One region of the Micromonospora sp. NPDC051543 genome, then DNA from elsewhere that is predicted to be linked to it. Evidence: riboswitches for the same ligand, from Rfam matches in the RefSeq annotation. Region 1 holds a riboswitch; each other region holds the start of a gene.
What was found. Region 1 has a riboswitch for cyclic di-AMP ahead of ACIA3K_RS03300 (coiled-coil domain-containing protein). Riboswitches for the same ligand answer to the same signal wherever they lie in the genome.

Region 1 (4,165 bases):
GGCGGGGCTGCGGGGACCGGCGTCCCCAGGGTTTGTACGTCGACAGCACCGTTGCGATGATCATGAGACTGGTCGACACCGCGGGCGCGATCACCAGGTCGGCGCGGTCCCGCGCGGGTAGCGCGGCACCCAGCGCGCCGGCGTGCCGCAGGTTCGGGGTGAGCAGGAACAGCACCAGCCCGACCATCACCGTGGTGATCACGAGCTTGATCACCACCCAGCGGTAGCGCAGCAGGCCCCAGGGGGTGAGCAGCGCGCTGGCGACACCGACGAGCCACACGAGCACGCTCAGCGGCGCGAAGAGCACGGTGCCCACGAGCCCGGCGACCGGGTAGACCACCGCCGGGTCGGCCCCGCGCTGTGCCGCGATGCCGAGGGTGAGCAGCACCAGGTCCGCCCCGAGCCAGCCGAGAGACGTGACCAGGTGCAGGGTGAGCAGGGCCTTGCGGGTGCGGGGCGCGATTCGCGGCATACCCGAATGCTCCGGGCTGGACCCCGCATGGTCGTCCGACCAGCGACGACGTCCGGGGTACGCCCGCTGACGTACCCCGGACGGCGTCGGTGCTCAGTACACCGACAGGTGCACGTGGTTGGTGTGGTCGCTGGAGGGGTCGCCGTTCCCCCCGCTGTACGACTTCCAGCCGCTGCTGGGCAGCCAGATCTGCTTGAACCAGATCACGTAGAGCACCGCGAGCCGGTCGGCGTTGCGGATGAAGTAGGCGGCCAGGTTGTTGCCGTACGTCTTGTCGCCGCCGCTGGCGATCCCGCCGAAGCCACCCTTCTGCGCGGCGAAGTCGCAGGCCCGGCCCTTGGGGTGCTCACCCGAGCCGCCGTTGCGGTGACAGGAGACGTACCGGGTGAAGCCGGCGGCCTTGGCCTGGTTGAGCGCGTGCAGGGTGCGGGGGGTGATGCAGCCGCTGGCCGGCGTGGGGTCGTTGATGCTGCACGACTCGGACGGCCAGGAGCCGTCGGAGTTGCGGGGGGCGGGTTGAGCGTTGGCGGTGGAGGTGCCACGGTTGGAGCCGGTGTCGGTGTCGGCGGCGGTGGCGCGTGCCTTGTCGTTGGCGACGGTCAGGGCCCGCTCGGCCTGCTCCTTGCGCTTGGCCATCACCTCGACCTGCTTACGTTGCTCCCGGATCTCGCCGTCGAGGGCGACGCGGGTGCGGTTCGCCTCATCGCGGGTGGACTGCAGGTCGCGCAGCACCCGGTCCTCGTTGGCGGCCACCACGTCGAGGGCGGCCGCCCGGTCCATGAACCCCTCGGGGGTGTTGCTGTTGAGCAGGGCCGAGACGGTGCTGAGTCGGCCGGTGCGGTACGCGACGCCGGCGATCTCGCCGACCTTGCCGTTGCGTACGGTCATCTCGGCCTCGGTGGTCTTGAGCTTGACCGCGAGCTGCTGTTGCCGCTGGACGGAGGTGTCCAGCGCGCGCTTCGCGTCCAGGTAGCCCTTGCTGGCCGCCTCGAGCTGGGCCCGTAGCGCCGGCGTACCACCCTCCTCGTCGCCGTCGGGGGCGGCGGCGGCCCGCAGGCCGCCGGGGGGAGCGGCGGTGGCGGCGCCGACCGGAAGCGCGACGCTGAGGGTGACCATCATGACGATCAGTGCCGTAAGCCGGGCGGCGGGTGGTCGTGCTGGTGCCACTACGCATGTCCTTCCGTCAGCCGCCGACCGGGTTAGCTGACGGGTTCGGGACGGAAGATCCCTACCGCTGACGCGGATGCACCCCAGGAACATGGTTCCCCGGTTCGCCCTGTCGGGCGATTAGGCGACGGCCGCCACCGGCGCCGGGAGGCGCCGCCGGGTGGTGGCCGGGACAGAGCCTACCGGTGCTGGTGGGGTCTGTGCAGCCGTTGTGACGGAAGGTGCCTGCGCGGCCACGAAGGATGATGGTCACCACTCGACGGAACCGCAGGCGCCCGGGGCGGCGCCGGGTTCGGTCTGCAGCGTGGCGTGCTCGATGCGGAAGTCGTCCCGCAGGGCGGTACGCGCCGCGGTGAGCACCGCGCCGACCTCCGCGCCGGGCGCCATGGTCAGGTGTGCGGAGGCCACCTCCATGCCCGAGGTGAGCGTCCAGACGTGCAGGTCGTGCACCTCGACCACGCCGGGCACCGCGGCCAGTCGGTCGTGCACGGCGGTGACCTGGAGGTGTTCCGGGGCGGCCTGCACGAGGATGCGTACGGCGGCCCGCCCCAGCCGCCAGGTGCGCGGCAGGATGAACACGCCGATCGCGACCGCGACCAGCGGATCGGCCCACCACCAGTCGGTGACGGCGATCAGCAGCGCAGCGCCGATCACGCCGAGCGAGCCGAGCAGGTCGCCCAGCACCTCCAGGTAGGCGCCCTGGAGGTTGATGCTCTCCCGGGCGCCGGCGCGCAGCAGCCCGAAGGCGACCACGTTCGCGAGCAGTCCGAGGACGGCCACCGTGAGCATCGGACCGCTGAGCACCTGGTGCGGATTACCGAACCGGCCGATCGCCTCGATCACCACGTAGATCGCCACGCCGGAGAGCAGGACGGCGTTGGCCAGCGCGGCGAGCACTTCGAGTCGGTAGAGCCCGAAGGTGCGCTGCGGGTCGCCGGTGGCCCGCCGCGTGGCGGTGATCGCGGCGAGCGCCATCCCGATGCCGAGCACGTCGGTGAACATGTGCCCGGCGTCGGACAGCAGGGCCAGTGAGCCGGTGTGGAAGGCGGTCACGGCCTCGACCACCATCAGGGCAGCGAGCAGTCCGAAGGCCGCCCAGAGCCGTCCCCGATGCTGGTGGGCGGCGTTGGCGACCGACCCGTGGTGGTGGTCATGTCCTGCTCCCACGAAACCACCCTCCGACGCCGCCCGGGACCCGGTCAAATGTATGCTCACATCGCTATGTGTGCAAGTGTAGGGCGAGGGTCGGCCCACGGGCGCGCCAACGCGACGGTCAGCCGGTCGGGTCGACGGTGGTGAGCCGCTGGGTGGCGCGCGAGAGCGCCACGTAGAGCGTGCGTACGCCGGAGCCCGGATCGGCCCGGATCTCGCTGGGGGCTACCAGCACGACTCCGTCGTACTCCATGCCCTTGGCCTCCAGGCTGGTCACCACCTGCAAGCGCGTCGCGCCGAGCGCGTCGAGCCAACCGGCGACCTCGTCGCGGCGGGTGACCGGCGTGATCACCCCGACCGTGCCGTCGACCTCGCCCAGCAGGCCGGCGGCCGCCTGCACGGCCGCGGCCTGGAGCCCGGCGAGCGGCACCACCAGCTCGACCGGGTCGACGCCGGTGGAGCGGACGGCCCTCGGCAGGGGCAGGTCCGGATAGAGCCGGCGGATCTCCGCTGCCGCCACCGCGAAGATCTCCGCCGAGTTGCGGTAGTTGGTGGTGAGCGTGAACTCGTGCCGTTTGCGCCGGCCCAGCGCCTGGTCGCGGGAGCGGGTCAGCTCCTCGGGGTCACCGGTCCAGGCGGTCTGCGCCGGGTCGCCCACCACCGTCCACGAGGCCAACCGCCCACGCCGACCGATCATCCGCCACTGCATCGGCGAGACGTCCTGCGCCTCGTCGACGACCACGTGCGCGTACTCCCGGTAGTCCTCCGGCCGCTCCCGGGCCGCCGCGCGGGCGGCCCGCTGCCGGTCGGCCGCGGTGCTCAGCTCACGAACGCCGCCCGCGAGCTGGAACGGGTCGCGCCGGGCCCGCGCCGGTTTCACCGGCTTGCCGAGCAGCGCGTCCAGCTCGTCGAGCAACGCCACGTCCGCGATGGTCAGGCCCTCGGAATCCAGACTCCGGTACGCCGTGCCGAGCAGCCGGATCTCCGCGCCGGAGAGGATCCCGCCGGCGTACCGGCGCAGCCGATCCGGTCGAGCCAGCCAGCCGAGCACGTGCCGGGGGTGCAGGCGTGGCCACCAGGCCTTGAGGAACTCCCGGAACTCCGGCCGCTCCGCGATCTCGTCCTCGAAGGCCCGCTGCTCGGGCAGCCGGCCGATGTTCACGCGCCGGGCCTGCGCCCACAGCGCGGCGAAGACACCGTCGAACCCGGCGCGGCGAACCTCGTTACGCCGGGCGCCCCGGTGCAGCGCGCGGTCCCGGATCGCGTCCAGCTCGCGACGGTCCAACCGCAGCAGCCCGCCCCGGTAGAGCAGCCGCAGCTCGCCAGGAGCCCCCGGCGCGGCGTCGCGGGCCGCCCGTTCCAGCACCCGGCGCA
Region 2 (4,165 bases), on a different contig from region 1:
TTCTACCTGGTGCACGTCCTGGTGATGACGAGCGTGCTCCGGCTCAGCGGCGACTGGGGGACCGGCTTCCGGGGTTGGCGGGGCCCGGCGGTGGTGCTCGGATTCCTGCTCGTGAACCTGGTCCTCGCCGGGCTGCTGCACCGCTTCGTGGAGATACCGATGATGCGCCGGCTCGCGCCACGCCGCCCGGGCCGCCCGCCGCTCGTTCCTCATCAGCGCACCCCGGAGACCGTAGGTGGTGACGCGGACGGGGTCGGCGCGGCGCGGGCCGACACGCCCGTCGCCGATGCGTCCGGGTGGTCCCGACGGTAGCGTGAGGACGTGCTCCCGGTCGCGCTCACCTGTCCCCTGTGGTGGGTGGCGCGGTGCTCATGCCGAGGTGTCGATCATGGAAACCGTCGTCTTCTACCAGTTCCTGACCGAGGTGCCCCAGGCCGCCGCCATCTGGTCGGCCCTGTTCCTACTGGCGCTGACGGTCCTCGCCGTCCTGGTGGCCCGTCCGGAGCGGGACTCGCCCGCGGCCGACCCCACGCCGCCGACACCCACCGCCCGCGAGGTGGCCGTCGCCGAGATGGCCGACCTGCGCCGGTACGCCGAGGAGGTGGCCGTGGCCGCCACCCGGGCGGCGCGGACCGCCCGACGGCGGCGTGCTGACTGGCTGGTCGCTCAGGACGAGGCGCAGCGGGCCTGGACGGCGTACGACGAGGCGGACACCGCCGCCCGTCGGGTCGCCGGTGCCGGGGCGTTGCCGACGCCGCGTACCCCGCACACCCCCGCCGAGTACGCGGCCCGGGAGCGCTATCTGCACCGTGCCGCCATGGCGGCGCACTGGCGGGGGGAGTTGACCATGGCTCAGCTCGGCGACGTGTTCGGGCATCGGCGCGGCTGGGACCCCCGCCGGCACCCGGTCGAGCAGGAGACGCTGCTCATCCGGGCGATCCGGGACGCGAGGCTGGCCGAGCACCGGACGGCCGCCGAGCGGGAGCGGTCGTCCTGGCGGGACGCCGAGGTGGCCGCCGAGTCGGCGCGCGTCCTCGCCCAGGAGGCGTACGTTGCGGCGGTACGGTGCCGGCCGAGCCCAGCGCTCTCCCGGCGCACCGCGACGCGGCCGTCGCGTACGGCCCTCGTGGCACGCTGGCGTCCGGCCCGGGCCGGTTGAGCCCGATCTGTTATGTGAGGCGGGTCACCGGCAGCGGAAATCGGGCGGTCGGCGTCATCGACGGCCATTGTGCCCGCGATTGTGGCGGCGTTGTCGGCCGCCTGTCCGGTTGTCGCCCACAGGTGCCGGCGGAACCCGTTGTCCCATCGAGTCACGTCAGCGGCAAAACGCGCAGAAATTGCTGGGCCAATCGATGTTTACGCAGGTGGGCGCGGCTTGGCAGAGTGCGCACCGGCCAGTACTGTCGTCCCGTCCGGTGCGGTTACCGATCGCAGGAGGCGACGCCGTGCCGACCCGCTCAATCGTGATCAACGAACCGGGGACCCACAGTAAGTCCGGGGTGAATCCGCGAGCCACGGCCCGCGGTAGGGCGATCTTCCCGCCCGAATCCGTCAGCTAACCCGGTAGGCGGTGACGGAAGGAGTTCCATCCTCGTGCAGCACCCCTCGATCCCCCTGTTGTTCCTCCGCCTCCACGGCGACGCGGTGTCCCCGCTCATCCGCCTCGTGACGGTGAGCTGACCCCCCCGGGTCACCGCACTTCCCGCCCGGCCGCGCCGGGCGTTCCCCTGAGCGGTTCATCATCCGCGGGCCACCGCCCGCGCGCTGACGCCTGCCCGGATGCCGGTCGGGCCCCGGTGTGCCGCTCTCCCTGTGAACCGTGGAGGACCTCGTGAAGCACACCCTGAAGCGCCAGCTCCGTCGCCTCGCGACCGAGCGCCCGTACCAGATCGTCGCCGCCTCCGCTGCGGCCCTCGCGATCGCCACCACCGCCGGCGCTCTGGTCGCCGGCGCCGACGACGCCCCGGCCGGCTCGCGCACCCCGACCACCATCGCCGAGATGCGCAGTGACACCGTCGCCTCCCGTGGCGAGCTCCGGTCCGCGGCTCCGTCGGCGAGCGTCGCACCGAGCACCGCCGCCCCGGCGACCAGCACCGCGTCCCCCGCCGCCAAGGCCACGAGCAACCCGGACGTCACCCGGAAGCCGACGCCTCCGAAGCCACCCGCGACGAAGGTGCTCGACTACGACTACGAGGCACAGAACACCTACTACAACTGCGGCCCGGCGGCCACCCGCAACGCGCTCAGCGCCAGCGGCATCGACCGCACCCAGGAGGAGCTCGGCGCCGAGTTGGGCACCACCGAGATGGGCACCAACTCGGCCGAGGACACCACCCGCGTGCTCAACGCCGAGGTGAAGGGCTCCCCGTACCGCACCCGCATGTTCGCGGGCACGCCCAGCCCGGCCCAGATGGACCGTCTTCAGGCCGACGTCGTCAAGGCCATCACCGATGGCCGCGGCGTGGTGGCCAACGTCGCCGGCGACGCCATCGACACCGAGGGCGGCTACCACTCCTACGGCGGTGGGCACTACATCGCCGTCGTCGGCTACAAGGACAACGGTCGTACCGTGCGGATCGCCGACTCGGCGAACGCCGCCGACCCGGCCTACTGGATCACCACGATCGACCTGGCGAACTGGATCGCCACCCGGGGTTACTCCGCCTGACCAACGCGCGACACCCCACGACGCCGCGGGCGCCGTCTCCCACGAGGGGCCGGCGCCCGCGGCGTTCCCGTGTCGGGGCGCGACGCGGGTGAACGCCTCTCGTACCGGGCCACGAACCGTGGGAGACTGCGGCCGTGGTGGATGAATCGGGTGGTCAGGCTGGCCGTGAGCCGATCCTGTTGCTGCTGCACGGCATGGGGGCGACGGGTGACGTGTGGCTGCCCTGGGCGCCACTTCTGGAGCAGCACTGGCCCGGCCGGTGGCTGGCGCCCGATCTCGCCGGTCACGGTTGGTCGGCGCCGCTGTCGTCGTACTCCTTCGAGGGTTTCGCCCAGCGGGTCGCGCAGGGCCTGGCCTCCGACGACCGCATCGTCGTGCTCGGGCACTCGCTCGGTGGCGTGGTCGGCCTGGCGCTGGCGGCCCGCGCCGCCGGCCTGCCGGTGGACGCGGTGGTGGGCTTGGGCATCAAGGCCGTCTGGACGCCGGCCGAGCTGGCCCGCGCCGTGGACCTCGCCGCCCGCCCGGTGGGCTGGTTCACCAGTCGCACCGAGGCCGCCCGCCGCTATCTGCGGGTCGCCGGCCTCACCGGTCTGGTCCTCCCGGACCACCCGATGGTCGACGCCGGGCTGCGTCAGGTCGACGGCCGGTGGCGGCTCGCGATGGACGACGCCGCGTTCGCCGTCGGCGCGCCCGACCTGGCCGCGCTGCTGGCGGCGACCGACGTGCCGGTGGTGCTGGCCCGCGGGGAGCACGACCCGATGGTCACGGACGCGCAGCTCAAGGAGTACGGCGTACCGGTCGTCACGCTGCCCGGTCTCGGGCACAACGCGCACCTGGAGGATCCGGCGGCCGTGCTGAGGTTGCTGGACCCGTACCGTTGATCGGTCAGGCAGGTGCGGGCGCGGGTAGTTCCCGGGCCGGGGTCAGCTCGCGGCGGGCGGCGGTCAGGAAACCCTCGGCGTACGACTCGGCCGGGAAGTCCCCCAGGTAGCGGCGGCGGGTGACCCAGCGGGCGTCGGCCAGCGGGTCGGTGTCCAGCAGGGCGGTGAGCACGGCGTCCACGTTGGACATGTCGCGCCGCAGCACGTAACCCGAGCCGGCCAGCGGGAAGCGCTCGGTGAACCGGTCGCCCTCGCCGCCCATGTCGGTGACGGCGTACGGCTTGCCGGAGTAGAGATAGTCGGAGATGACCCCGGAGACGTCGGAGACCAGCGCGTCCGAGCGGTTCACGGACTCGGTCAGGCTCAGCTCCCGGGCGGCCGCACCGAACACGTGCTGCCGGCCGGTGCGGGCGCGGTCGGCGACCAGCAGTTCGGTGAGCCGGCCCAACTGGCGTGCCGACGCGGGGTTCTGCGCCGTGTACGGATGCGCCCGCAAAATCACCGTCGCGCCGCGCCCCAGCAGCCGCCGCAGCAGCTCCTCGGCCACCGGCAGCGAGCAGTAGTCGGCGTCGGCGTGGTGCCCGGTCCAGGTCGGGGTGTAGAGCACCGTCGGGTG
Region 3 (4,165 bases), on a different contig from region 1:
GGTGGGGCTCGTCGGCGGCGAAATCGGACCAGGAAGCCATGCGAGCATTCTATCGAACAAATGTACGAGGAGCGACCTCGACACGCTGGTCACCGCCCACCTCGCTATGGTGGTCCGATGCTGCTCTCCGACCGTGACCTGGTCTCCGAGATCAAGGCCGGCACGCTGGGCCTGGAGCCGTTCGAGCCCACCCTGGTCCAACCCTCCAGCATCGACGTACGACTCGACCGGCTGTTCCGGGTCTTCAACAACCATCTCTACACCCACATCGATCCGGCCATGCAGCAGGACGACCTGACCTCGGTGGTCGAGGTGCCCGACGGCGAGCCGTTCGTGCTGCACCCGGGAGAGTTCGTGCTCGCCTCGACGCTGGAGGTGATCTCGCTCGGCGACCAGCTCGCCGGCCGACTGGAGGGGAAGAGCTCACTGGGTCGCCTCGGCCTGCTCACCCACTCCACCGCCGGGTTCATCGATCCGGGCTTCTCCGGGCACGTCACGCTGGAGCTGTCCAACGTGGCGAACCTGCCGATCACCCTCTGGCCGGGCATGAAGATCGGTCAGCTCTGCATCTTTCGGCTCTCGTCGCCGGCCGAGCACCCGTACGGCTCGGTGGTCTACGGGTCGCGTTACCAGGGTCAGCGGGGGCCGACGCCGAGTCGTTCCTGGCAGAACTGGCGCGCCTGGCCGACCCGTTAGGAGACGACGCAGGCCCGCCGCGAGCGGATCGCGACGGGCCTGACTGCGTCCCGCTCCGGTCAGCCGGGGCGGCCGTAGCTGTGGATGGGCCCGTCGTCGACCCTCTTCATCTTGACGGGCACACCGGCCTGGGAGGCGTGCACCACCCAGCCGTTGCCGACGTACATGCCGACGTGGTGGATGTCGCTGTAGTAGAAGACCAGGTCACCGGGGCGCAGGTCGCCCTTGCTGACGTTCTTGGTCACCCGGCTCTGCGCAGCGGCGTTGTGCGGCAGCGACACACCGGCCTTCGCCCAGGCGGCCAGCATCAGCCCGGAGCAGTCGTACGACTCCGGACCCTCGGCGCCCCACACGTACGGCTTGCCGATCTGGGCGCAGGCGAACTTGACCGCGATGCCGGCGCCGCCACCCGGGTAGCTGGCCGGGCAGGGCGCGGGACGCAGCGGACCGCCGCCGCCGCTGCCGTACACCTTGAGGCGCAGCTTCTGCAGCCGGTCGATCTCCTCGTTGATCTGCTTCTTCTTCGCCGCCAACTGGGCCTCGGTACGGGTCAGCTGGACGACCATCTCGTCCAGCGGCGCCTTCTGCCGGGCCAGCTCGTTGCGCAGGTCGGCGACCTGGCGGACGTCCTCCTGCTGGTTGTGGGCGAAGCGGTCGAGCATTTCGAGCTGACCGACCATCTCGCTGGGCGACCGGCTGCCGAGCATCGTGTTGACGGTCGACAGGTTCTCACCCATGTACGCGCGGACGGCCAGCGCGCTGACCTTGTCCATCGCGGCGTCGACCTGGCGCTCCAGCGGCCCGATGCGGGCGGCGAGCGCGTCGGCCTGCTTGCGCTTGAGGGCCAGGTCGGCCTGGGTGGCGTTGTGCCGCTCGATGATCGGTTCGAGCTTGTTCCAGTCCTCGTCGATCTGGCGTTCGATCTCGGCGACGGACGGATCGGCGTGGGCCACCGTGGCGCTGCCCGTCAGGACGACGGCGACGCCGACCAGGGCGGCGAGAGCGGTGGTGAAGCGGGACCAGCGTGTACGCGGCACGGTCGATGTCGGGTCGGCCGGAGCCGACCGTCCGGACGACGGCCGCGGGGCTTCAAGGGCCACCGGGTTCCGTACTCCTTCTTCCTGACCGCCTACCGGGTTAGCTGACGGGTTCGGGCGGGAAGTGGGCGCCCTACCGCAGGAACTGCGGATTCACCCCGAGGAACCTGGGTCCCCGGCTCGCTCGTGAGCGACTCGGCGGTGTCGGTCCGTTACCGCCCGGGGTGGGCAGACCTGCTACCGGGCCGACGAATGACCAGAGTAGAGACGGCCGTTACCGATCCGCAACCCGTGCGGCCGTGACACTCCGTACTGATTGCAGCGGGCCATCGAGCGGATGTGAAGATTTCCTTCTGTACGTTTCGAAACATGGAAAGGTATTGACGCGGACTCCCGGGCAGGACGAGGGTGACCGCACCGACACCAGTTCACATGTAGGGGGTTCGATGAAACGTCCGACCCTGCTCGCCGTCGCGCTCGTCACCGCCACGGCGGCCGTACCGCTGCCCGCCGGCCCGGCCACCGCGGCCCCCACCGCCGACCGCCAGCAGCAGTACGCCGCCGCCTCGACCGAGTACGGCGTACCCATCGACGTACTGCTCGGCGTCTCCTACCTGGAGTCCCGCTGGGACAGCAACGCCGGCACGCCGAGCACCAGCGGCGGCTACGGCCCGATGCACCTGACCGATGCCCGGCAGGTGGCCGCCCTACCCGGGCGCGGTCACCACGACGCCCCGGGAGAGGATCCGCGCGGCGACGAGTCCCGTCGTGCTCTCGCACCGACGCCCGCCACCGGGGACGCGCCGCCCAGCGCCGCGCTGCAGACCGTGGACGCCGCCGCCGCGCTCACCGGTGCCACCGCCGAGGCGCTGCGCACCGACCCGACGACGAACCTCCGGGGTGGGGCGGCGCTGTTGGCCGCGTACCAACGGGAGGTCGGCGCCCCGGTCGGAGCCGGCACCGACCCGGCCACCTGGTACGGCGCGGTGGCCCGCTATGCCGGCGCGGACAGCGCCGATGCGGCCGCGGCCTTCGCCGACGAGGTCTTCACCACGATCGGCGCCGGCGAGACGCGGGTGACCGACGACGGTCAGCGGGTCACGCTGCCGGCCCGGGCGGTACGACCCGAGCGGGCCTGGCTGGACCGACTGGGACTGCGGCGGCTCGCCCGCCCGGACGGGTTGGAGTGCCCGAGCACCGTGTCCTGCGAGTGGATCCCGGCACCCTACGCGGCGTTCGGCGACGGCGACTACGGCAACCACGACCTGTCCGACCGGCCCGCCCGGCAGAAGATCGAGTACATCGTCATCCACGACACCGAGGCGAGTTGGGCGACCACCCTGCAACTCGTCCAGGACCCGACCTACGTGAGCTGGCACTACTCGCTGCGGTCGGTGGACGGACAGATCGCCCAGCACGTCAAGACCAAGGACGTCGCCTGGCACGCCGGCAACTGGTACGTCAACGCCAAGGCGATCGGGCTGGAACACGAGGGCTTCGCCGCGCAGGGCACCTGGTACACGGAGGCGATGTACCGGACCTCGGCGAAGCTCGTGCGGCACCTCGCGCTGCGGCTGGGCATCCCGCTGGACCGCCAGCACATCATCGGCCACGACAACGTGCCCGGCACGACCGCGTCGACAGTCCGCGGGATGCACTGGGACCCGGGACCCTACTGGGACTGGACGCACTACTTCGACCTGCTGCACGCCCCCCGGCTGGACACCGGCACCCCGGCCACCGGGCTGGTCCGGATCGACCCCGACTACGCGACCAACCAGCCGGCGTTCACCGGATGCGTCACCCCGGGGACGCCGTGCGCGCCACGCGGATCCTCGTCGGTGGTGCTACGCACCGCACCGGCTCCGGACGCGCCGCTGGTCAACGACATCGCGCTGCGCCCCGACGGCACCCCGAACACGATGGACGTGTCGGACCACGGGGCCCGCGCGTCCGCCGGCCAGACGTACGCGCTGGCCGGTCGACAGGGCGACTGGACGGCCATCTGGTACCTCGGGCAGCGGGCGTGGTTCCACAACCCGGCGTCCGCGCCGACGGCCACCTGGACCGTCGGCATGGTGGTCACCCCGAAACCCGGCCGGGCCACGATCCCCGTCTACGGGCGGGCGTACCCGGAGCAGGCGGCCTACCCGGCCGGCGTGCCCTACCAGGCCATCTCACCGTTGCAGTACACCCTCGCCGCCGGCCAGCGGTACGCCGTCGGCGCGGTGCTGCCCGGCGAGTACTACCGGGCCAGCACGTTCGACGGCTCCTCGCCCGGCGACTGGACGGTGATCCGGGGCAAGAACCGGTACGCGCAGATCCAGTTCGGCCACCGCGTCATGTACGTCGACCTCGCCGACGTGCAGCTCCTGCCGTCACCGGTGGGCGCACCCCGCTGAGGAACCACGACGGCCCCCGGTCGAGGTGAC

Region 2: it holds a riboswitch for cyclic di-AMP, as region 1 does, so the genes downstream of both, ACIA3K_RS16565 (C39 family peptidase) here and ACIA3K_RS03300 (coiled-coil domain-containing protein) in region 1, are expected to answer to the same signal.
Region 3: it holds a riboswitch for cyclic di-AMP, as region 1 does, so the genes downstream of both, ACIA3K_RS23275 (NlpC/P60 family protein) here and ACIA3K_RS03300 (coiled-coil domain-containing protein) in region 1, are expected to answer to the same signal.

The regions. Positions count from the first base shown of each region.
Region 1 covers NZ_JBITDT010000002.1:65,248-69,412, forward strand. Annotated here, with positions in the region: gene ACIA3K_RS03295 (hypothetical protein) at 1-472, opposite strand, end outside; gene ACIA3K_RS03300 (coiled-coil domain-containing protein) at 566-1,639, opposite strand; cyclic di-AMP (ydaO/yuaA leader) riboswitch at 1,645-1,776, opposite strand; gene ACIA3K_RS03305 (cation diffusion facilitator family transporter) at 1,889-2,806, opposite strand; gene ACIA3K_RS03310 (HelD family protein) at 2,913-4,165, opposite strand, start outside.
Region 2 covers NZ_JBITDT010000008.1:131,872-136,036, reverse strand. Annotated here, with positions in the region: gene ACIA3K_RS16575 (acyltransferase family protein) at 1-312, shown strand, start outside; gene ACIA3K_RS16570 (hypothetical protein) at 389-1,159, shown strand; cyclic di-AMP (ydaO/yuaA leader) riboswitch at 1,445-1,585, shown strand; gene ACIA3K_RS16565 (C39 family peptidase) at 1,820-2,668, shown strand; gene ACIA3K_RS16560 (alpha/beta fold hydrolase) at 2,803-3,549, shown strand; gene ACIA3K_RS16555 (CDP-glycerol glycerophosphotransferase family protein) at 3,554-4,165, opposite strand, start outside.
Region 3 covers NZ_JBITDT010000012.1:271,829-275,993, reverse strand. Annotated here, with positions in the region: gene ACIA3K_RS23285 (pyridoxamine 5'-phosphate oxidase family protein) at 1-40, opposite strand, end outside; gene dcd (dCTP deaminase) at 118-696, shown strand; gene ACIA3K_RS23275 (NlpC/P60 family protein) at 756-1,733, opposite strand; cyclic di-AMP (ydaO/yuaA leader) riboswitch at 1,809-1,944, opposite strand; gene ACIA3K_RS23270 (N-acetylmuramoyl-L-alanine amidase) at 2,180-4,135, shown strand.